3 regions of the Paenibacillus sp. YPG26 genome follow, and region 1 is predicted to be linked to each of the others. Evidence: predicted binding sites of a transcription regulator. Region 1 holds the regulator's gene; each other region holds the start of a gene.
The links. The regulator Rex, encoded in region 1, represses fermentation and respiration genes when NADH is low (regulators of the CRP and FNR family bind a similar motif). The targets are predictions, from matches to a motif close to TTGTGAAATATTTCACAA.
Positions count from the first base shown of each region.

Region 2: the regulator Rex is predicted to act here: its motif matches at 2,773-2,790, upstream of nirB (nitrite reductase large subunit NirB).
Region 3: the regulator Rex is predicted to act here: its motif matches at 3,358-3,375, upstream of hcp (hydroxylamine reductase).

Region 1 is NZ_CP084530.1:1,827,853-1,835,115, reverse strand. It holds gene LDO05_RS08655 (3-hydroxyacyl-CoA dehydrogenase family protein) at 1-151, opposite strand, end outside; gene LDO05_RS08650 (AAA family ATPase) at 291-1,793, opposite strand; gene LDO05_RS08645 (hypothetical protein) at 1,786-2,319, opposite strand; gene LDO05_RS08640 (cell wall elongation regulator TseB-like domain-containing protein) at 2,614-3,111, opposite strand; gene LDO05_RS08635 (amidohydrolase) at 3,145-4,443, opposite strand; gene LDO05_RS08630 (redox-sensing transcriptional repressor Rex) at 4,433-5,083, opposite strand; gene dinG (ATP-dependent DNA helicase DinG) at 5,117-7,263, opposite strand, start outside.
Region 2 is NZ_CP084530.1:1,667,977-1,675,239, forward strand. It holds gene LDO05_RS07735 (sugar phosphate isomerase/epimerase family protein) at 1-677, shown strand, start outside; gene LDO05_RS07740 (winged helix-turn-helix transcriptional regulator) at 935-1,249, shown strand; gene LDO05_RS07745 (FAD-dependent oxidoreductase) at 1,300-1,869, shown strand; gene ric (iron-sulfur cluster repair di-iron protein) at 2,039-2,740, shown strand; gene nirB (nitrite reductase large subunit NirB) at 2,920-5,361, shown strand; gene LDO05_RS07760 (nitrite reductase (NAD(P)H) small subunit) at 5,391-5,735, shown strand; gene LDO05_RS07765 (DUF1129 domain-containing protein) at 5,810-6,517, opposite strand; gene LDO05_RS07770 (PadR family transcriptional regulator) at 6,533-6,850, opposite strand; gene LDO05_RS07775 (HAMP domain-containing sensor histidine kinase) at 6,968-7,263, opposite strand, start outside.
Region 3 is NZ_CP084530.1:780,080-787,342, forward strand. It holds gene LDO05_RS03510 (DUF4062 domain-containing protein) at 1-472, shown strand, start outside; gene LDO05_RS18945 (DUF6463 family protein) at 954-1,313, shown strand; gene hcp (hydroxylamine reductase) at 1,538-3,226, opposite strand; gene LDO05_RS03520 (2-oxoacid:acceptor oxidoreductase family protein) at 3,530-4,552, shown strand; gene LDO05_RS03525 (thiamine pyrophosphate-dependent enzyme) at 4,549-6,843, shown strand.

The DNA.
Region 1 (7,263 bases):
CTAGGCTTGTCTCTATCATGCTGTATGCATGGTTCAATTTGTCTGAATTCTCCTCAACGAGCAGAACATCTAATCCTTTTGCTGCAAGCATTTCACAAATGCCCTGGCCCATCGTACCGCCGCCGATAACGCCTATTTTTTTAAAGTACATGGTGTCTCTCTCCATCCTTTGTATTAATCCCTACATCTTATTATACCCCTGATGTCGAATAATACATCTTTTTATACCCAACATCTAATAATATCTTAGCACGAATAAAAAGTAAAAAAAAATTACCAACCTGATAAAATCAGGCTGGTAACAGAACGCTGTCACGAAATTGACAACGAAATTGTTCTCCGGAGAGACGTTCCTCATGTATAAGAATTTCAAGAGATTTGTCGAATACCGCCGAGTGCGCAATCAAAGCAGATTTGGTGCGTGCCGCAAGATCATCCAGGATCCGGCTGTTCTCATTCATGAGAACCTCCTTCGTAACCATATCCATATTGACAATGCCAAGCCGGGTGAGCCCTGACGTCATCATCGTATGCACAAGCTTGAGCGCCTGCTCAAAGTCATTGCGGGAACCCGTACTTCTGCCCCCATAATAGATCTCCTCGGCAGCAGCTCCTGCAAGAGCGACCATTATCTGTCCTTCAAGATATGATTTGGTATATAAATACTGCTCCTGCTGTGGATTATGACGCACATATCCCAAGGCCTGCCCACGAGGACTTAGAGCAACCTGATTCACACTGCCTGGAGCCACAATCTCAGCCAGCACAGCATGTCCGAGTTCATGCACAGCTACTCTGCGCTTCTCTTCCTCCGTTGACTCCCTGTCTGTCTTCTCACCGAGCATAACCTTGTCCACACCCATAGACAAGTGACGCTGGTCAATGATCTGAAGGTTCTCCCTCATGGCATAGATGGCTCCTTCATTCATGACACTCTCCAACTGGGCTCCTGAGAAGCCATAGGTCTCCTCGGCAAGCCTATCAAGGCTAACGTCCGCATTCAGCGGCTTATTCTTGGCATGCAGCTCAAGAATGTGCTTGCGCCCTTTCTTATCAGGCAATTCAACCTGGATATGACGGTCAAAGCGTCCTGGGCGCAGCAGCGCACTGTCCAGCATCTCTTTGCGGTTCGTTGCTGCAATGACCAGAATGCGAGGGGCGTCCGAGTTATAAATACCGTCCATTTCCGTAAGAAGCTGGTTCAGGGTCTGATCGTACTCCCTTTGCTGGCCGCCTTCACGTTTGCCCCCGATTACATCAATCTCATCTATGAAAATAATTGCGTTCTCTTTCTTCTCCTGTGCGGCACGTGTACGGGCTTCCTTGAACAATTCCCGAATGCGTCCTGCACCCACGCCTACATACATTTCCACGAACTCAGAACCTGAGGCTGCCACAAATACGGACTTGGTATAATGAGCCGCAGCCTTAGCCATCAAGGTTTTACCGGTTCCCGGAGGACCGGTCAGCAGGATACCTTTTAGCGGACGAATCCCGAATTTCTGAATTTCTTCATGTCTGACCATGAAATCAAGGGCCTCACGAAGCTCCTGCTTCGCATTATCCTGTCCACCAATTTCTTCAAAAGTCAGCTTAGCGGGACCCGCCTTCTTCCGCTTGCGGTCCTGGGAAGCACCTACGGTAATTCCGCCTTTCATTTGAACCACCGCAAAGAGAGCACCGACCATAGCTAATCCAATCACGATCGGAATAATATTAACTCCGATATATGCAAGGAACACAAGCAGCACCGTGACAACCCCGACAACGATTTCTTTCATGAACTTAGACATTATTCCATACCCCCATCTCACCCGGCACACGCGGAAGTATTATGAACTTGCTGGCTTTACCGTCAGACAGAGATACATAAATGTTCTGATTATCCATTACTGTATTCACTGATAGTCCTGGTGTACCTTCTTTGAGCTTTTCAAGCGTAACTGGAATCTCGGTATATTTCTTGTTGTCCATAGCTTCCGCTACCGGAAATAGCGCTCTTGACCACCACTGATCAAGCACTTTGTTGGAGTGATCCACCACGGTTAATCTTAACTTGCGAGTGCCGATAATTGACTTGCCATCCACCGTCAACTGCTTAACCAAACCTCTTAAATCTGTTTTTGGCTCCAAATCGAGTTTCAAGTCCACCTGTTTCTGGTTAATATCAAATTGAGCATTCTTCACACCTTCATAATTGGTAACCAATTTCTTGAGCGGGGCCTCAACCCCAAACTGACTATAGGCGAACCACCCACCAAAAAGAAGGGTAGCGGAGATAACAGCGCTAGTAATTAATGGTACAAGACGTAGTTTCAATGGATATCCCCCTTAATAAAATCAATACATTAATAAAATTAATACATAAGATACATAAGAATTGCAGCTTTCGAAAAAATTAACGGATTTCTCCGTTTTTTTGTGTACCCTTTTATATTCATTTGTACAAGCAATAGTATATCATAGAATATATACTTTTTTCTAAGCTTATTTTAGAAAATAATTGAAATTATTGATATATTCTTTCAAAGTTCAAGAATTGTTCGCAATTCAAAAAAGACCTTCCTATTTAATTAGGAAGGTCTTTTTGCTTAGGCACACCTGCAATAAAGCCTATCGATTCGGTAATGTATAAGTATTAGGCAATGCCTGTCCATCTGTGAACCGATAGAATTTGTAGTTGTAGTGATCGCCTTCTTTATAGAACAATTGATATACGTATTGCTTCCCAGTCCCTTGGTCAAAGATACCCGGAACAAGACGAACAATGGAGATATCCGGCATCTGGGACTTGATGCTGCTCTTAACCTGTTCCAGGCTAACCCCGTTCTTGGCCAGCTCCTGATGGTCAACCTTGCCGTCCACGACCCAGACTACAATATCTTCTCCTGCTGCATTTTTCCCTTCAATAACCCAGCATACCGTATCCCATACAGATTTACTGGCATGCGTGAACGAAGCCAGATTAGCCTGCTGCTTGGCTACAATCACCGCCGCGTCCTTCTCATTCCAGTAATCTTCCATGGTATACACATAGTAGCGCTGAATACCGAACAGGATCAGCAAGACAGTAAATACGGATATCAGGATCCGTTTTGTTTTTCTCTTCATGCGATCACTCCCCTTCACTCAGAAGTGCTCCGCTTAGCGGGAGAGCAATCCTTCGAAACAAGCCTGAGCTTCTCTGCGCACCCGCTCTTCATCAATGGTTAGACAGCTGCCATGCTTGACTACCTGATTCCCGTTCACCCAGACATGCTCTACATCTTTAGGACCCGCTGAGTATACAATATGTGATATAAAATCCGTATGCGGAATAAAATGAGCCTGGTCTGTGTTCAAGGCAATGAAATCTGCTTTCATGCCTTCAGCCAGCCTTCCGGTATTCGGAAGGTATACCGACTCTGCCCCGTAGACCGTTCCCATCTTAAGCGCTTCTTCTGCCGGTACAGCTGTAGGATCACCGGATACACCTTTATGGATCAAGGCTGCCAACCTGATCTCTTCGAACATATCCAGATTGTTATTGCTGGCAGCCCCATCTGTACCAAGGGATACGACCACGCCTGCCTTCTGTAGATCAACAACACGGGCAACTCCGCTTGCAAGCTTCAGATTACTGCCTGGATTGTGCGAGACTGCAACTTTATGGTTGGCAAGAATCCCGATTTCTTCATCAGTTAGATGCACACCATGGGCAATGATCGAAGGCCGGGAGAAGAAACCAAGCTTCTCCAAATGCATCGTTGGACGAAGACCATACTCTTCGATATTCTGCTGCACTTCAGCAGCTGTCTCGGACATGTGGGTATGGAGCGGCAGATCCAGATCATGTGCAGCTTGTACGAACTTCTCAATGAACGCAGGCGGACAAGTGTATGGGGAATGCGGAGACATCATGGTCGTAATCCGGCCATCCGCTTTGCCATGCCAGTCCTTAGCGAACCGTATTGCTTCCTCAAGCTTCTGCTGCTGTACGTCCTCTGGGCACAGCCCGATGGCACCGCGCATCAACACAGCACGGATACCCGATTCGTCAGCTACCTTCGCCACTTGATCCATATGATCATACATGTCCAGGAAGGTTGTTGTTCCTCCTTTAAGCATCTCGACCACAGACAGGGCTGTTCCCCAATATACATCACGGGAAGTGAACTTCGCTTCCATCGGCCACATTTTCTCCTGCAGCCACGCCTGAAGCAGCATATCATCTCCATAACCACGAAGCAGGGACATCGCAGCATGACCATGTGTATTGATCAGTCCTGGTGCGAACAGCAAGCCTCTACCATCGAACGTATCTGTTCCTTCTTCAATCTCCGGGCGGGCCTCTCCCACATATGTAATCAGATCGTCCTCAATTAACATATATCCCTTAACAACAGAACGTCCCTCTTCCAACACAGCAAAGCTTCCATTCTCGATTAACCATTTACGACTCATTTGTCAGTGCTTCCTTTCCATCTCCCAAATAATAGGCCAGACTGAGCAGATCGGTTGTAAAATCAGCAGCGTGCAGCCGCACTTGTGCAGGCACCTTCAAAATTGTAGGCGCAAAGTTAAGAATTGCTTCAATACCGGCTTCGATAAGCTGATCTGCAACGCGCTGCGCCTCAAAGTCAGGGACCGTGATGATTCCAATCCGGATCCCCAGCTTCTTCACGGTAGCAACCAGATCTTCTATCGGCTGCACAGTTAGAGAATTTATTTTCTGGCCGACTTTCTGCTCTGAAGCATCGAACACGGCCACGATCTTCATGTTATCCTTCAGATAAGTATTGTAGTTGGACAGAGCCTGACCCAGGTTCCCTGCTCCAACCAGAGCCACATTAATCTGCTGGTCCAGATTGAGAATCTGGCGTATCTTCTCTATTAGATAGGCGACATCGTAGCCAATACCTTTTCGTCCGAAATCACCAAAGTAAGCAAGATCCTTGCGGATTTGAGCCGGATTGAGATCCAGCTTCTGCCCAAGCTCCTGTGAGGAGACGGTTGAGACTTCCCGGTGACTCAGCTCATTCAGAAAGCGCAGATATACGGGCAATCTGCGCACCACCGCATCTGAAATTTTCTCCGACTTCATTTCTTTTCCCCCTAATGCAATTGAGTCCGGTCATTACCGGTGCTGAAGCCATTCCGAAATCCGGGGCACCATCTGATTGGTGGGCATATGCTCCATCTTCGGGCCTGGCAGAGAATACAGGAAATACTTTCCGTAGTAGGACTCCAGAATTCGCGTATCATATACAATTACGATACCGCGGTCCTGAGAGGAACGCACAAGCCGTCCAAAACCCTGCTTGAAGCGGATTACTGCTTGCGGTACAGACAGCTTCATAAAAGGATTCTTCTTCTGCTGCTGCAGCCTTTCGCTCTTGGCTTCCACCAGTGGATGGTTCGGGGGTTGGAACGGCAGACGCACGATAGCCAGACTCGTTAGAGCCTCACCGGGTATATCCACGCCTTCCCAGAAGCTGCTTGTACCGAGCAGGACAGAGGCCTGCTGGCCCTGAAATCTCCGGGTTAGCTTGGTCCGGTTCCCGCTGTCCACCCCTTGTCCAATGACAGTGATCCCCTGAGCGGACAGAACCTCCTTCAGCGGATCATACACCTGTCTCAGCATCCGGTATGACGTGAACAGTACGAGCATCCGACCCTCCGTAGCCACCGCCGAGTCTGCGAGAGACTGCACAAGTGTGTTCACAAAATGATCGTCCCCGACACTGCCCTTCACACTCGGGAAATCCCGGGGGATGACAAGCAGAGCCTGTTCCCTGTACTTGAACGGGGAAGGAAGCAGTGAAGTGAGCAGCTTATCCTGCTCGGAAGCTTCCGTTAGACCCAGCTGTTCGATCATGTACTGGAACGACTTATCTACGGATAAGGTGGCAGAAGTCATGATGACACTTTTCTTTTTGTCAAAAAACAGGGCTTTAAGCTGTTCGCTTACCTCTACAGGCACCGCAAAAATCTGCAGAGACCGGCTTCGGTAATGACCGTTACCCTCAAGCCAGTAGACGGTCTCCTCATTGTCAAGCTTCATAAATGAACGAATACTGTCCCTCTCTGCTCCCAAATCCTTGAAAAGTCCACTGATATCCGTCACCAGGCTCTCGGAGCTGTAGTTGTCGTCATCATCCTTCAGCTCATTCACCATACGTTCACCCTTGCGGATTACCGTGCCCATGGTCATATAGATCTGATTCTCGATTTCACTAAGCGCATCCCAATTCTTAGGCTTCTTGTGCGGAAGCAGACGAAGCACGAACTGTCCCGGATCTCCCGGAGCCGCATCGCTTCGCTCAGGCATAAGTCCGAACAATTGATCGCTGAGACGATCCCAGCTCTCCTTGATCTCAAGAATCTCCGGGTACAGATTATCAATCACGCTTACCCACTCACTTGCTTTCTCAGACCCACTGGTCTGAAGCTGGGCCCGCAGGTTAGGGAGCTGCCCGGTTCGGCTGTCCTTGTAGAGGCGGGTCAAGGTATGCACGACGGTGAAGTACTTCATATTCATACCTAAATGCTTGCCTGCTACTTCTTCCAGATGGTGCGCCTCATCAATTACAAGACGTTCATAACTTGGAAGCAGCTGATGCCCCGCTTTCACATCTGTGAACAGCTTGGAGTGATTCGTGATTACCACATCAGCCACACCTGCCTCATGTTTGGCTTTATGGTAGAAGCACTTGCGGAACCACGGGCATGAGCGGCCGAGGCATGAATCCGATTCGCTGGCAACCGTCTCCCAGAAATCAGCCCCCCGGTTACCCTGGTTCAGTTCTTCATCATCGCCCGTCTCGGTCTGGGTCAGCCATACGATCATCTGAGCGGCTATCATTACCTCTTCCTTGGGTGTCGCGAAGTCTCTCTTGTTTATTTTATGTTCAAATTTGCGCAGACACAAATAATGCCCCCGTCCTTTGAAGATGGCTGCCCGAAATGGAAAAGGAACCACGTCCGTGAGCAGAGGAATATCCCTCTCGCGAAGCTGCTCTTGCAGGTTAATAGTATGTGTACTTACCATAACCTTCTCTTCAGACTTAACGCTGTGATAAATTGCAGGCAGCAGGTAACCGAGTGACTTCCCTGTGCCGGTGCCCGCTTCAACCAGGAGGTGCTTCTCCTCATCAAAGGCCTGCATGACGTCTCCAAGCATAATATTCTGAGCTTCCCGCTCCTCGTAACCGGGAAGTTTGCCCTTCAAATTGGCACGAACCTCATCCATGAACTGTTCGAAAGACTTATCCTCAAGAGGAT
Region 2 (7,263 bases), 160 kb from region 1:
AGCTTGCCGAGCTTCTAGAGGTTCCCGTTGTGAATACTTTCTCGGGATGTCCCGGCGATCATGAAGATGCGAAGTATCCGAACTGGCCGGTTGCCCCTTGGCCGAATGACTACCAGGAGATTCTGAAGTGGCAGTGGGAGAACAAGATCATTCCTTATTGGACTGAGATGGGGAAATATGCAGCTGAACATCACGTAAAAGTTGGACTTGAGCTGCATGGTGGATTCTCCGTGCATACCCCTGCAACCCTGCTTCGTCTTCGGGAAGCCGCAGGTGAGGCCATTGGAGCGAATCTGGACCCGAGCCATATGTGGTGGCAGGGTATTGACCCTGTTCAAGCCATTCATATTCTAGGCCGTGAAGGAGCTATACATCATTTCCATGCCAAGGATACGGTTATTGATCCGGTCAACGTGAATAAATACGGCCTTACAGATATGCAGTCCTATGCCAACATGCTTGATCGCGCATGGCAGTTCCGTACGGTAGGTTACGGTCACGATATCAAGACCTGGGCGGATATAATCAGTGCTCTGCGCCTGGTAGGATACGACTATGTGGTAAGCATTGAACATGAAGACGGCTTGATGTCCATCGAAGAAGGGTTCACCAAGGCAGTGCGTAACCTGCAATCAATCATCATTGAAGATTCGAGCGCGGATATGTGGTGGGTGTAAAAGCCCATGCCACATCCATTCCATATAATTAAATAAATTTTTAACAAATAAGCCAAACTATGATCGGAGGATAATATCCGAAAATAGTCTTGGCTTATTTGTTATGAAACGTTCATTTTGTATACCCTTTCACGTATATATTGTATAATCAGGCAGTATCCTGGTTTTCTTTATGACCAAAGTATTGTAAAATATATATACTAACTAAACGTAAGTTTTCGGTTATACCCTGACCGGAGTATAAAGAGGTGATTTCTATGGAGGGTCAATGGAATTTGTGTCCGCGATTTGAAACCGCGTTCTCTTTTCTCGGTAAGAGATGGAACGGTCTGATCATACAGACCTTGATGAGCGGCCCTAAGCGGTTCAAGGACATTTCTGGGCTTATTCCGTCGATGAGTGACAAAATGCTGTCCGAACGCATGAAAGACTTGGAGTGTGAAGGCATCCTGGTTCGCCATGTATATCCCGAGACTCCTGTCCGGATTGAGTACGAATTGACAGACAAAGGCAGAGCACTTCAGCCGGTAATGGAGCAGATTCAATCCTGGGCAGAAGCCTGGGTAGAATAATAAGCCAGTGTCTTGCTGCTGGCTAATTAACATAGAAAGCAGGTGCTTTAGTGGCAGAGATCATCATTATTGGAGCCGGACCGGCTGGAGCCAGTGCAGCTTTATTTCTGGCCAAGGCAGGTAGAGAAACCTTGGTAATTGACAGCAACACAAGTATGACCAAGCGGGCTTGGATTGAGAACCACTATGGCGTCAGAGACATCTCGGGACCGGATCTGCTCAAGATCGGTCGTGAGCAGGCCGCCAAATTCGGAGCCAAATTTATTGAAGAGAAAGTTACGGCTCTGGATACCAACGGCGGCCAATCAGTTACTATTAAGACGGAATCGGGAAGAAGCTATGAGGCGTCTCATGTGATCTTTGCTACGGGAGCGCTTACAGATTTGGCTAAGCATATCGGGCTTGAGTTTAAGGAAGGTCCGGAGCCTAGAATTAAGACGGTTATTGCAACGGATAGGGAAGGCCGCACAAGTAAGCCGAGAATCTGGGCAGCCGGAACGGTGGCCGGGGCAAGTGTTCACACGATTATAACGGCTGGCGACGGTGCTAGAGTAGCAGTTGAAATATTAAGCGAGTTAAATGGCGAGCGTTATGTAGACCACGATGTATTGAAATCATAAATATGATCAGGCTTTTTGCAGCTATATCTGCAGAAAGCCTTTTTTATTTAGAATTGTGATCAATAGTGACTTTTATTACAAAATCTCTGTTACTCAAATCACACATGTTCTTCAGTGAATTGAAGTACGATGGTATCAGATATTAACCAAAAACAATGGAGTGGATGAAATGGGTATGGCTAATCTTGCTTTCAAAGCAGAAGACATGGTGAGAGACGTTGTGGTGCGTTTTCCTAAGTCAAGCGATTATTTTCGAAGCCATCGTATTGACTTCTGCTGTGGTGGGAATCGTCCGTTAAGTGAGGCGTTGGAAGAGAGAGGTCTCAGTACTGAAGATGTGTTGAAGGATCTTCACAGGCTGCTCAGCGAGCATCCAGTGACCGAAGAGAATGATAACTATGCGGCATGGAGCTCTAATGATTTGATCGCATACATTGTGAATAAGCATCATGCCTACCTTCGTGAGGAGCTTCCGTTAATCGAGCAGAACGTGAAGAAGGTATTCCGCGTTCATGGTCAAGAGGGGGAGCATTTGGCTGAAATTAACCTTCTATTCGGAGTATTGAAGAAAGAACTGCTTGAACATACAGACAAGGAAGAAGCAAGTGTCTTCCCGAAAATGATTAATTGGGAGTCCAGTCAGGAGCCGGACACGCTGAACAAGCTTCGTTCCTCTATTACAGAGCTTGAGGCGGAGCACGATGCTGCAGGAGATATTTTGAAGCGGCTTCGCGAACTGACTCAGGATTTCACGCCGCCAGCTCATGCTTGTACAACCTACAGAATGACTTATTCCCGGCTCGAGGAATTAGAAGCGATGACCTTTCAGCATGTTCATGTGGAGAATAATATTTTGTTCCCCCGTTATTGAGTAAGAGAAACTGTGATGAAGTATGCTTATGAATGTGAAAAGTATCACTATTATGTGAGCTATATCACTATAGTGTGAGGTATGTCACAACTTCGATATTGTACTGTCGATATACTTAAGTCATCAAAGGGCGAAATTAAACAATAACATGCCTGAATAGTTTGAGGAGGCATCTGAATATGAGCACGAATAAAAAGAAGCTTGTTGTCATAGGTAACGGAATGGCCGGGATTAGCACGGTCGAGCAAATTCTTAAGTTAACTACAAATTTTGATATAACGGTGTTTGGCAGTGAACCACACCCTAACTACAACCGGATTATGCTCTCTTATGTTCTGGATGGCAGCAAGACGATGGATGATATTGTTCTCAATGATCTGAATTGGTACAGCGAGCATGGGATTAAGCTTCATACCGGCACGACGGTAACACATATTGATGAAGCCAGCAGAGAAGTCGTGGCTGAGAATGGACAGCGCGTGCCATATGATCAAATTATTATAGCAACTGGCTCGAAGCCGTTCATCCTGCCGATTCCAGGCAGCGATAAAGAAGGCGTAATCGGGTTCCGCGATATCGAGGATTGCAATCAAATGCTGGAAGCAGCCAAGAATTACAAGAAGGCTGCGGTTATAGGCGGCGGACTACTAGGACTTGAGGCTGCCAAAGGACTTGTTCATTTAGGAATGGACGTGACTGTGGTTCATCTGATGGAAGATCTGATGGAGCGTCAATTGGACAGCACGGCTGCAGCAATGCTGAGAGCGGAGCTTGAGCGTCAAGGGATCAAATTTGCCATGGGCGTTCAGACCACTGAATTGATCGGTGAGGAACGGGTGCAAGGACTGAAATTCAAGGACGGAACCGTGCTTGAAGCTGACTTTGTCGTAATGGCTGTTGGAATCAAGCCTAATATTGCTGTCGCGGCGGCAAGTGGAATTGAGACAAACCGGGGCATCATTGTGGATGACTTCATGCAGACATCCATGCTTAATGTATACTCCGTCGGAGAATGTAACGAACATAGAGGTGTGTGTTACGGTCTGGTAGCCCCACTCTTTGAACAAGGCATGATTCTGGCCAAGCATATTTGCAATGTGGACACAGCTGGCTATGAAGGTTCTGTTGTATCAACAAAGCTTAAAATTTCGGGTGTTGATGTATTCTCAACTGGAGAATTTATCGACGGGCCAGAGCATGTTGTAATTGCTCAGAAAGACGAATGGAAGCGAACTTACAAGAAGATTTTGCTTAAAAACAACGTCATGGTAGGAGCAGTGCTCTTTGGCGACATTACAGAATCCGCTAATTTGCAGAAGCTGATCAAGCAGAGAACAGAGATGACGGATGAGCTGTATGCTCAGTTGATGGGAACCGGCTGCTGCGGCGGCGGAGCTGAGAAGAAATCGTCGTCTGTAGATACGATGGCTGATGACGAAATCGTATGTGGATGCAACGGGGTAACGAAGAAAGCAATTGTCGATGTAATTAATGATCAGGGCCTGACAACAGTGGATGAGATTAAAGCTTGCACAGGAGCTACACGTTCATGCGGCGGTTGTAAGCCTGTTGTTGAACAAATCCTGCAGTACGTCCTCGGAGATGGCTTCAAGAAGACAGCCAAACAGGGAATATGCGGCTGTACAACCTTGAGCCGTGATGAAATTGTTGCTGAGATCAAGAGCAAAGGTCTCACTACAACCAAGGAAATCATGCACGTGCTTGATTGGAACCAGAAGGAAGGATGCTCGAAGTGCCGGCCAGCCTTGAACTACTATCTGGGCATGATCAATCCGGATTCACATGTGGATGAGAAAGAATCACGTTTTGTTAACGAGCGTATGAATGCGAATATCCAAAAGGATGGCACCTATACCGTAGTTCCACGGATGTACGGCGGTGTAACTACTCCAGAAGATCTTAAGAAAATCGCCGATGTCTCGCTCAAATATGATGTTAAAGCTGTTAAAGTCACAGGCGGACAGCGTCTAGACTTAATTGGAGTGAAGAAAGAAGATCTTCCAAAAGTATGGGAAGAGCTGGATATGCCATCAGGGTACGCATATGCCAAATCGCTGCGCACGGTTAAGACTTGTGTCGGTTCGCAGTTCTGCCGCTTTGGTACACAGGATTCGATGGGTATGGGAGCACTTCTTGAACGCAAGTTCGAGAGACTTGATTTCCCGGCTAAATTCAAGATGGCGGTTAATGGCTGCCCAAGAAACTGTGCCGAGTCGTGCACGAAGGATATTGGTATTGTTGGTAACGATGGAGGCTGGGAAATCTTTATTGGCGGTAACGGCGGGATTAAAGCCCGTCTTGCGGATTCGCTGTGCAAAGTGAAAACGGATGAAGAGCTTATTGAAATCTGTGGCGCGATGATGCAATACTACCGGGAGACCGGCAACTACCTTGAGAGAACATCGGAGTGGGTTGAACGGTTAGGTCTGGAACAGATTCGGGCAGTTGTGGTGGAAGATGAAGCCAACCGCAAGGCCTTGATGGAACGCATCGAGTTTGCGCTTGAGCAGGTTGAAGATCCTTGGAAGAAAGTCTTGAATGATGAGAAGACCCAAAGAGCCTTGTTTAATCAGCTGGACCCTGCGTTGCTTCAGAAATAAGCTCACTCAGTTCGAAAGGAGAGTTATCCATGGAAGAAAAGCATGCCTATTATCCTGTGGGAACAGTAAATGATTTTCCCGCACAGATTGGCCGGGTTGCACACGTTGGTGAAGTGGAAATCGCGATATTCTTAAATTCAGCCGGAGAGATATATGCGGTAGAGAACAAGAATCCTCATCCTAAGGGTGGGCCGCTTGCAGAAGGAATTGTCTCTGGGACATACCTGTATGATCCGCTCTATGACTGGAAGATCGATCTTAAGACCGGACTCGTGCAGGCCCCTGATGAAGGAATGGTAAGAACCTTTCCCGTAATTGTCAAGGGTGGTATCGTCTTTGTAGGCGCGCTGGCTCTTGAACCGGCAAAAGTATAAAGAGAATGAGTAAAGGATCCTTTCGAAATGAAAGGATCCTTTTTATATAACTCTGCTGAGTATTAAATACGTATTTAGGAAGCCCATTTTCCGATAAGATACAAGACCACACAGACACCAAGAAGTATGAAAGCATGTACAGTGAACAAAACAATGCTATCCAGCTTGTTGATCACATAGAGCGAAATCATTAGAAAAGTCCCTATCCCGGCACCGATCAGAAACCTCTTTAAATACCGACTTTTTGGTGAGTAGGATTTACGATTGTCAGCCATTTGAGTATGATGAAATGCACGCTTGCCAATCCATGTAACTAGACCCCAGGCTATGGATAATAGCAGTATGGCATTAAGTACAAATCCAAGGCCGATAGGGATATAGAGATTAATTTTGAAGGTTGAGAATCCATTTTGTATCCATTGATTAAGTGATCCCGAAACAATCACGTGTATTAATAATAATATACTTAAACCAGAGAATATGATGGCAACTGCCTCTTTCAGCTTGTCTCTCCCTGATTTTGAAGCCGAGTTAAGAATAATTTCATCGCAAAAGCTTTTGTAATCAGTTCCGATTATTGTAGATATGTCCTCATTTCTTTCTTGTGCAGCCAGAGTCATATCCAGCAGATCGTGCCTGACCAATTCCACTTGTGCATCGGGCATACTGCTAACCCGCAGATATACAACTATGTCCAACATGACTTGCTGGTTATGTTTCTCTAATTTCTTATCCAGTTCGTTATTTTTCATGCGAAGCTGATTAGTAGTTGTAATACTCAATGGCTCTCCTCCTTATCAGTCAAACAATTTGTGAACCGCAGCCACAAGAGTTAACCATTTCTCCCAAAAGGCTTCAAGCTCAATTAGTCCCTCATTCGTAAGGTTGAAATACTTTCTCTTCGGACCTAGTGGTGAATTCTTATAGTTAGCAGCGATCAATCCATTCTTCTCAAGCCTCATTAACAAAGGGTAAATTGTCCCTTCCGAAATGTTTGGGAATCCCTTAGAAATGAGCTTCTCGGAAATTTCATAACCATAAGTTTCATGAGTGCTAATAATTTTTAGAATACATCCCTCCAAAGTTCCCTTGAGCATTTGAGATTTATCATTCATCTGAACACCTACCTTGTATTACATAATAGCTTGTGGCTATATTGTATTACATACTAGTTTGCGAAAGCAAGCTGATTGTATTATGAATGTCAGCAATGCAGACAAGCTGAACTGCTATTAGAGCGTTTCAGCTTGTTGATTGTACAGCTTGATTTCAAAAGTGGTTCTGCCGGCAGCGCTTAACAGATGCAGTTCTCCGCCGTGCAGTTCAACGGCCTTCTTGGCAATGGATAGCCCGAGTCCAGTCCCTCCATCGCTTGTCCTTGCCGCATTCCCCCGGACAAAAGGATCAAAGAGGGTGTCCCGGATAGATTCAGGAATTCCAATCCCATCATCGCTAATCTTGAGACTGATAGTATCCCGCATTTGAGTTAATTCAATGTCTACCGAGGTTCCCGCGGGATTGTATTTGA
Region 3 (7,263 bases), 1.0 Mb from region 1:
TGAGCAAAACAACGAAGTGATAAATAGTCCCCAAAACACTAAGCTATTTGAAATGGATGAAACTTTGTTGAACGGAGTTATTGATACCCTTGAGAAAGAGAATTTTATTGACACAATAGAATACATAGCAACTTATTGTTCATACAAGCTTGAAAGTACAAACAAGATATATGAATTTATTTATAGTTATTCTCAGCCTACTAAAAGGTTTTTTAATGAAGAGTTACAAGAGCTATTTAGTGCGCTCTTAAAGAAACTGGATAAATACACAGACCATTTAGCAACAAATTTCTTCCCAAAGAATGACAGAAAATACTTATATCCAGAATTAAATATTGATTATCAATGGGTAGATAAAGAGGGTATGGATAGATATGATAAACACTTGCGAAATTTATCGCAAATCTCTCGAGAAACTATAGAAGAAATTAGAAACTTTATCCATACCGCAAGAATTGTACTATACAAATAATAGAACTAATGCTACTCCTGTATGTACTGTCAACTCAACACATGTGGAGTCAGTGGCGTTGTTGATGAGGATTGGTTGTGAATAGCACTCAAAGTTCACCCCAAAGCTTAAACAGTCTGCCTAAAGCCTAAATAGTTAGCCTAAGAGCCGAGCGATAATCAGGTATCCACTCCTGGTTCTCCTTGGCTTTTTCTTATTTAAGGGGAGAGGAATTAGAAGGGGAGCGATTATAAACCATTCAAAATCCTATTATATCAGGCTTTATTTAGATCCATTCATCCATTATTCACTTCACCTGAAACCCCGCGTCCCTCCTTTTCCTCGTGCCACTGGGCAAACTTTATTTACTGATGACAGTTCCAAAGTACTTCTTGACTAGATACTACGAAATCGTAATAATGTAGAGGAGTGACATTTCAACATAGGAAAATGATAAATCGTAAAAAATTTAAAAAAACATATAGGTAAAAGGAGTGTTAGTATGGTGGCAGCAGCGTGGATATTGTTGGCCCTAGGGGTCGGTCATACTCTCTACGGATTAGTCTGGTTTCGAGTGCCTTTCTTAGAAGTATTTAGGGAAGGGTTTGTTAATAAATTTAAGTCCAACGAATCACGGCGATCGGCATTTTGGTTCACTATATTTGGACCATTGCTTATGATGTCTGGACATATCTCATTTTATTTGACGAGTACAGCGAATAGGGAGTTATTTTTGATAATTGGTTTTTATATGCTTATTATTTCGCTTATCGGAATCTTAGCGCTACCCAAATCGCCATTCTGGTTAGCTCTAATCGGTTCTCTTGTCTTTGTTGCAGCAGGCTATGGGTGGATAAATTAATCATGATGAATAAAGTGATTGTGATTAGCGTAGGTCAAACGGGTTAGCGATGGCGGCTCTGTCGGCTAAGAGTACACTTTTCGAAATGGCTTCTACCTAAACATGAATTTTCTTTAGTAACAGGGTATACCTCTGAAGTCCCTTAAGGTTAAGCAGAGTTCAGGATAGGTTCAAGCAATCTAAAAAAAAAGGAATGCCCCAACCCCGGGGCACCCCTTCCCTCATCAAGCCCCCAAGAACATCTTCATATCATCCTCCACATTGGTAATACCGCCGATTCCGAAGTTCTCAACGAGAACTTTCGCCACGTTAGGCGACAAGAATGCAGGAAGCGTAGGGCCTAGATGAATATTCTTGACGCCGAGATAGAGCAGGGCGAGCAGCACGATCACGGCCTTTTGCTCGTACCAGGCAATGTTGTAGGAGATTGGCAGTTCGTTGATGTCCGCGAGGCCGAATACTTCCTTCAGCTTCATGGCAATGACGACCAGGGAGTAGGAATCGTTGCACTGTCCGGCGTCCAGAACGCGGGGGATTCCGCCGATGTCGCCGAGGTCCAGCTTGTTGTATTTGTATTTGGCACAGCCTGCGGTCATAATGACGGTGTCTTGTGGAAGCTGGGCGGCAAAATCGGTGTAATAATTGCGGGATTTCATCCGCCCATCACAGCCGGCCATGACGAAGAAGCGGCGGATGGCACCGGATTTCACGGCATCGACGACTTGATCGGCTACGTTCATCACAGCGGCATGGGCGAAGCCGCCGATGATCTCGCCGGTCTCAAGCTCCGTAGGAGCTGGGCACCCTAGTGCCTGCTCGATCAGTGCGGAGAAGTCCTTGGTAGCGCCGTTCTCTCCCTCAGGGATATGGCGGACGCCCGGGAAGCCCGTGTTACCTGTCGTATAAATGCGGTCCTTATAGCTGTCCTTCGGCGGTACGATACAGTTGGTGGTCATCAGAATCGGTCCGTTAAAGGCTTCGAATTCACTATTCTGCTTCCACCAGGCGTTGCCGTAATTGCCTACAAAGTGCTTATATTTCTTAAATGCCGGATAGTAGTGGGCAGGCAGCATCTCGCTGTGTGTATACACGTCCACGCCGGTTCCTTCCGTCTGCTTCAGCAGCTCCTCCATATCCTTCAGATCGTGGCCGCTGATGAGAATGCCCGGACGATTTCCAACCCCGATATTCACCTTCGTAATTTCCGGATTTCCGTAAGCGGAAGTGTTCGCGTTGTCGAGCATCGCCATGGCGTCTACGCCGTACTTGCCGGTCTCCATCGTCAAAGCGATCAGATCCTGCACTTCAAGACTGTCGTCCAGCGTAGCGGCAAGCGCACGGCGCATGAACCGGTTCAACTCGCCATCGTCCTTCTCCAGGTGCAGCGCATGGTACGTATAAGCGGCCATCCCCTTGAGGCCGTAAATGATCAATTCGCGGAGCGAGCGGACGTCTTCGTTACGGGTGGAGAGGACGCCCACGGTACGTGCTTTTACGTCAAAATCGGCTTCATCATCCGCTTCCCAGACTGCGGCATCAGGAAGATTGGCTATTCCTTCGGGATATTGCTCGTCATAACAGGTGCGCACCTCTCCGCGGAGCGCCATGGCCTCCCGAATCTTGCTCACAAACACCCCGCGGTCAAAGTTGGCATTCGTAATGGTTGCGAACAAGGAGTCCATGGTGAACAGCGATACGCGCTGTTCAAGCTCTTCGGGCAGCCGGACATCCAGACTAAGGAAAGCGATCCCTTTCAACAGGTAAATGAGCAAATCCTGCAGGTTCGCCACGTCGTGCGGCTTGCCGCACACCCCGACAATGGTGCAGCCAGTACCCTTGGATGCCTCCTGGCATTGGAAGCAGAACATGGATGGCTGATGGTTCACGGTCATGTCCCCCGCGTTGTTATTCATTATTATTCCTCCCAGTTTCAGGTTAGTAATTGGTTCAGATCAACCTAAGTCCACCTTGCAATGGAACTGTCAGATTGAAGTATACCCTGCCGCTCTAGCCGGATTGGTGATTGGAATCACTGCATTTCAATTTGTGACAGAAATCACTAATCTTGCCGGCCTCTTCTTTTACACTGGAGTTATTACCCTATGGATGAACGGAGAACGTGTGATCAACGCCTGTGCCGGGCAAATGATAACCTTGGTTCACACGTCCTTCCTGCAGCCCAATCCATATAGAACAAGATGAAATGGGGAGAGAGCGTGTCTATTTTGCCTCACACAAATGAACTGGGATTCTACGAGATTCGTCTCGAATCCATTGGTGGACTTGGGGCCAACCTGGCTGGTAAAATGCTGGCCGAAGCCGGGGTAACCGGCGCTGGGCTTAACGGCTCCAACTTCTCAAGTTACGGTTCGGAGAAAAAAGGGTCGCCGGTCAAAAGCTTCGTGAGATTCTGCGATCCCCAGGTGGAGATCCGCGATCACAGCCCCATCGAGCAGCCGCATGTGATCGGCGTATTTCATGAAGCGTTATACAAGACAGTAGATGTGATTAGCGGATTACGGCCTAATGGAACGGTGCTTGTGAATACCGCGCGTGATCTTGCCGCAGTGGCCGCGGATCTGAAGATGACGCGAGGCACGCTGGCCGCGATTGATGCGCTGAGAATCTCCGTCGAGGAGAAGACGAAGGTCAATACGGCGATGCTGGGCGCGCTGTTCCGGATCTGCAGCTTCCTTGACCCGGACGACATGCGGCGGGTGATCCGCAGGACATTTGAGAAAAAGCTGCCTCATCTCGTGGAACCGAACCTGCGGACTTTTGACAGAGGATATCACGAAGTTCAGTTCCTTGCCTTGGGAGATGGCACGGAGCTTGTGAACCCGGCTGCTTTCACAAGAATGCAGCCGATTCTCGGATATGAGACACAGGAACTCGGCGGAATTCTCAAGGTTACGGCCAACAGTGTACTGAAGGATCTTAGCGGGTCCCGGCAGGGATATCTGCCGGAATACAAGATGGAAGACTGCATTAACTGTGCCGCCTGCGATACGGTATGCCCGGACTTCTGCATCGTATGGGAGCAGAGACCGGATAAGCGCGGCAACCTGCAAATGTTCATGAAGGGCATCGATTACCAGTACTGCAAAGGCTGCCTGAAGTGTGTGGAGGCCTGCCCGACGACCGCGCTGGCTGCCATGCTGGAAGAGCCGCAGTATGCGGAGCAGCACCGTGTGCCGCAAGTATTCCCCTATTTAAGTATGGAGGGAGTCAGATCATGACCTTACAGACCAAAGACTTAACAGAGCAAAAGGTGCCAGCAGCCCAGACAGCAGTCTTCGAATCAGGCAACGAAATGGCCGCAATGGCGGCTGCCCAGATTAACTACCACATCATGGGTTATTTCCCGATTACGCCATCTACGGAGATCGCTCAATACCTTGACATGATGCGTACGCGCGGCGAACACGACATCAAGCTGATTCCGGCCGACGGTGAACATGGCTCGGCGGGGATCTGCTACGGCGCGGCCGCAGCGGGCGCGCGGGTATTCAACGCTACCAGCGCGAACGGCTTCCTGTATATGATCGAACAGCTGCCCGTGCAGGCGGGAACCCGCTTCCCGATGGTCATGAACCTGGTGACGCGTGCGGTCAGCGGCCCGCTGGATATCCGCGGCGACCACTCGGATCTGTACTACGGACTGAATACCGGCTGGGTCATTCTGACCGCCCGTTCGCCGCAGGCCGTGTACGACATGAATATCATGGCGCTTCGCATCGCCGAGCACGCGGACGTACGCCTGCCGGTCATCGTAGCCTATGACGGCTTCTTCACCTCGCACCAGAAACGCCGGGTGCAGATTTTTGCGGACCGGGAGACCGTGCAGGAATTCGTAGGGGAACAGCCGGAATTCCCGCACGTGCTGGACGAGAACAAACCGATTGTCGTTGGGGCTTATATGAACGGCGACGACCTTATGAACAACCACTTCCAGCAGTCGGAGGCCATGTACCGGGCGGGCGAGGTGTTCAAGGAAGTGGCGGAGGAATATGCAGCATTGTCGGGAAGATCCTACTCGCCGCTGGATCTGTACCGCATGGAAGATGCTGAAGTGGCCTTGTTCCTGCTCAATTCTGCGGCGGAATCCTCGAAGGATGTGGTGGATCGTCTGCGGGCGCAAGGAATCAAGGCGGGCGTAATCAGCCCGAATATAATCCGGCCGTTCCCGGCGCGGGAGATCCGCGAGGCGCTGACGGGAGTCAAAGCGCTGCTGGTCGGCGAACGCGCCGATTCGTACGGCGCGAACGGTGCCAATTTGACACATGAGGTCAAATCGGCCCTGCAGGAGATTCGCGGCCCGCAGCCGATTGTCCTCTCCCGCATATTCGGGCTTGGCGGCAAAGATTATTACGCGGATGACGCGGAGGCTTTCTTTGCCCTGACGCTGGAGGCGATTGAGCTTGGGTACGCCCAGGTGCCGTTCGATTATTACGGGCACACGCCGGGCGATGAGGCGCACAAGCTGCAGCCGGTCATTGCGCCGATGAACGGGGACAGCTTCACATCCGGCCTGATCACCGTCAAGGTGGAGGAGGCAACGGGCAAGCTGGCCGTTAAAGTGCCGCCGATGCGCGCGCTTGCCGCGAAGCCCAAACGCTTTGCTTCCGGACATGGAGCCTGTCCGGGCTGCGGGATTTTCCCAGGACTGGAGCTGTTCTTCAAAGGGATTGAAGGCAATGTCGTAACTCTGTTCCATACCGGCTGCGCGTATATCACCACTACAGGTTATCCATATAACTCGCACAAGCAGAGTTTCATTCATAATCTGTTTCAGAACGGGCCGGCTACGTTATCCGGTACAGTAGAGGCGTTCCTTGAACGGAAACGCCGGGGAGAGATTGAAGTTCCCGAGGACTTCACTTTTGTGATGGTGACCGGCGACGGCGGTATGGACATCGGGATGGGTTCAGCCATCGGGACGGCACTTCGGGGCCATAAGCTGATCATTCTGGAGTACGACAATGAAGGCTATATGAACACGGGTGCACAGCTGTCGTACTCCACGCCTCTAGGCCACATGACAAGCACGTCTGGCGTCGGCAAGCAGCAGCAGGGCAAGACCTTCCACCACAAAGATACTGTGCAAATGATGGCGGCGGCGCATGTTCCGTATGTATTTACGGGGACAGAAGCTTTCCCGCAGGACCTTGTGAAAAAGGCGGCCAAAGCGCAGTGGTACGCCCAGAATGTGGGTACCGTCTACGGCAAGCTGCTGATCGCATGCCCGCTGAACTGGAAGTCCGATGACAAAGAAGGCGAGAATATCGTCCGCGCGGCGGTTAACTCGTGCTTTTTCCCGCTGTATGAAGTGGAGCAGGGGGAGACGAACATTACGTACAACCCGGAGGAAAAGAACAAACGGGTGCCGCTCGGCGACTGGCTGAAATATATGGGCAAATCAAAGCATTTGCTCAAGGAAGAGAACCAGGAGACGCTCAGCGAATTCGAGCGCGAAGTAGAGCGGCGCTGGTCGATTCTGAAGGCGAAGCACGAGAGTCCGCTGCTGTAGCGGGGGCGGAGTTTAAGCAGGGGAGCAGTAATTAGTAAGTAATTTAGAAGTTAGTAGTAAGGAGATACCAAGCGAAGTAGTTATCAATGAAGCAATTAGCAAAAAGCAGTAAGCAGTACGCAATTAAAATATTTACCAATAAGCAATAAGCTTTTAGCACTAAGCAACAAGCAATAAGCAGTCAAATTGCAAAGCTGTAAAGCTTCAGCACCGGCGTCCGACCAAGTTGGTTGGCTGTCGGTGTTTTTTCTAATGAACAACTAACTGACTGGTTATGAGAAGTTGCTGGCAATGACTGTCTCCGCAGTTCAACCCCCGAAATCCACTCAAGCAGGATATCCACCGGTACATACATAATCGCAAAATTCACGAATGTCGCATCATACGTCCAAGGTAACAAAAAAAGGATGCATCCTGCCC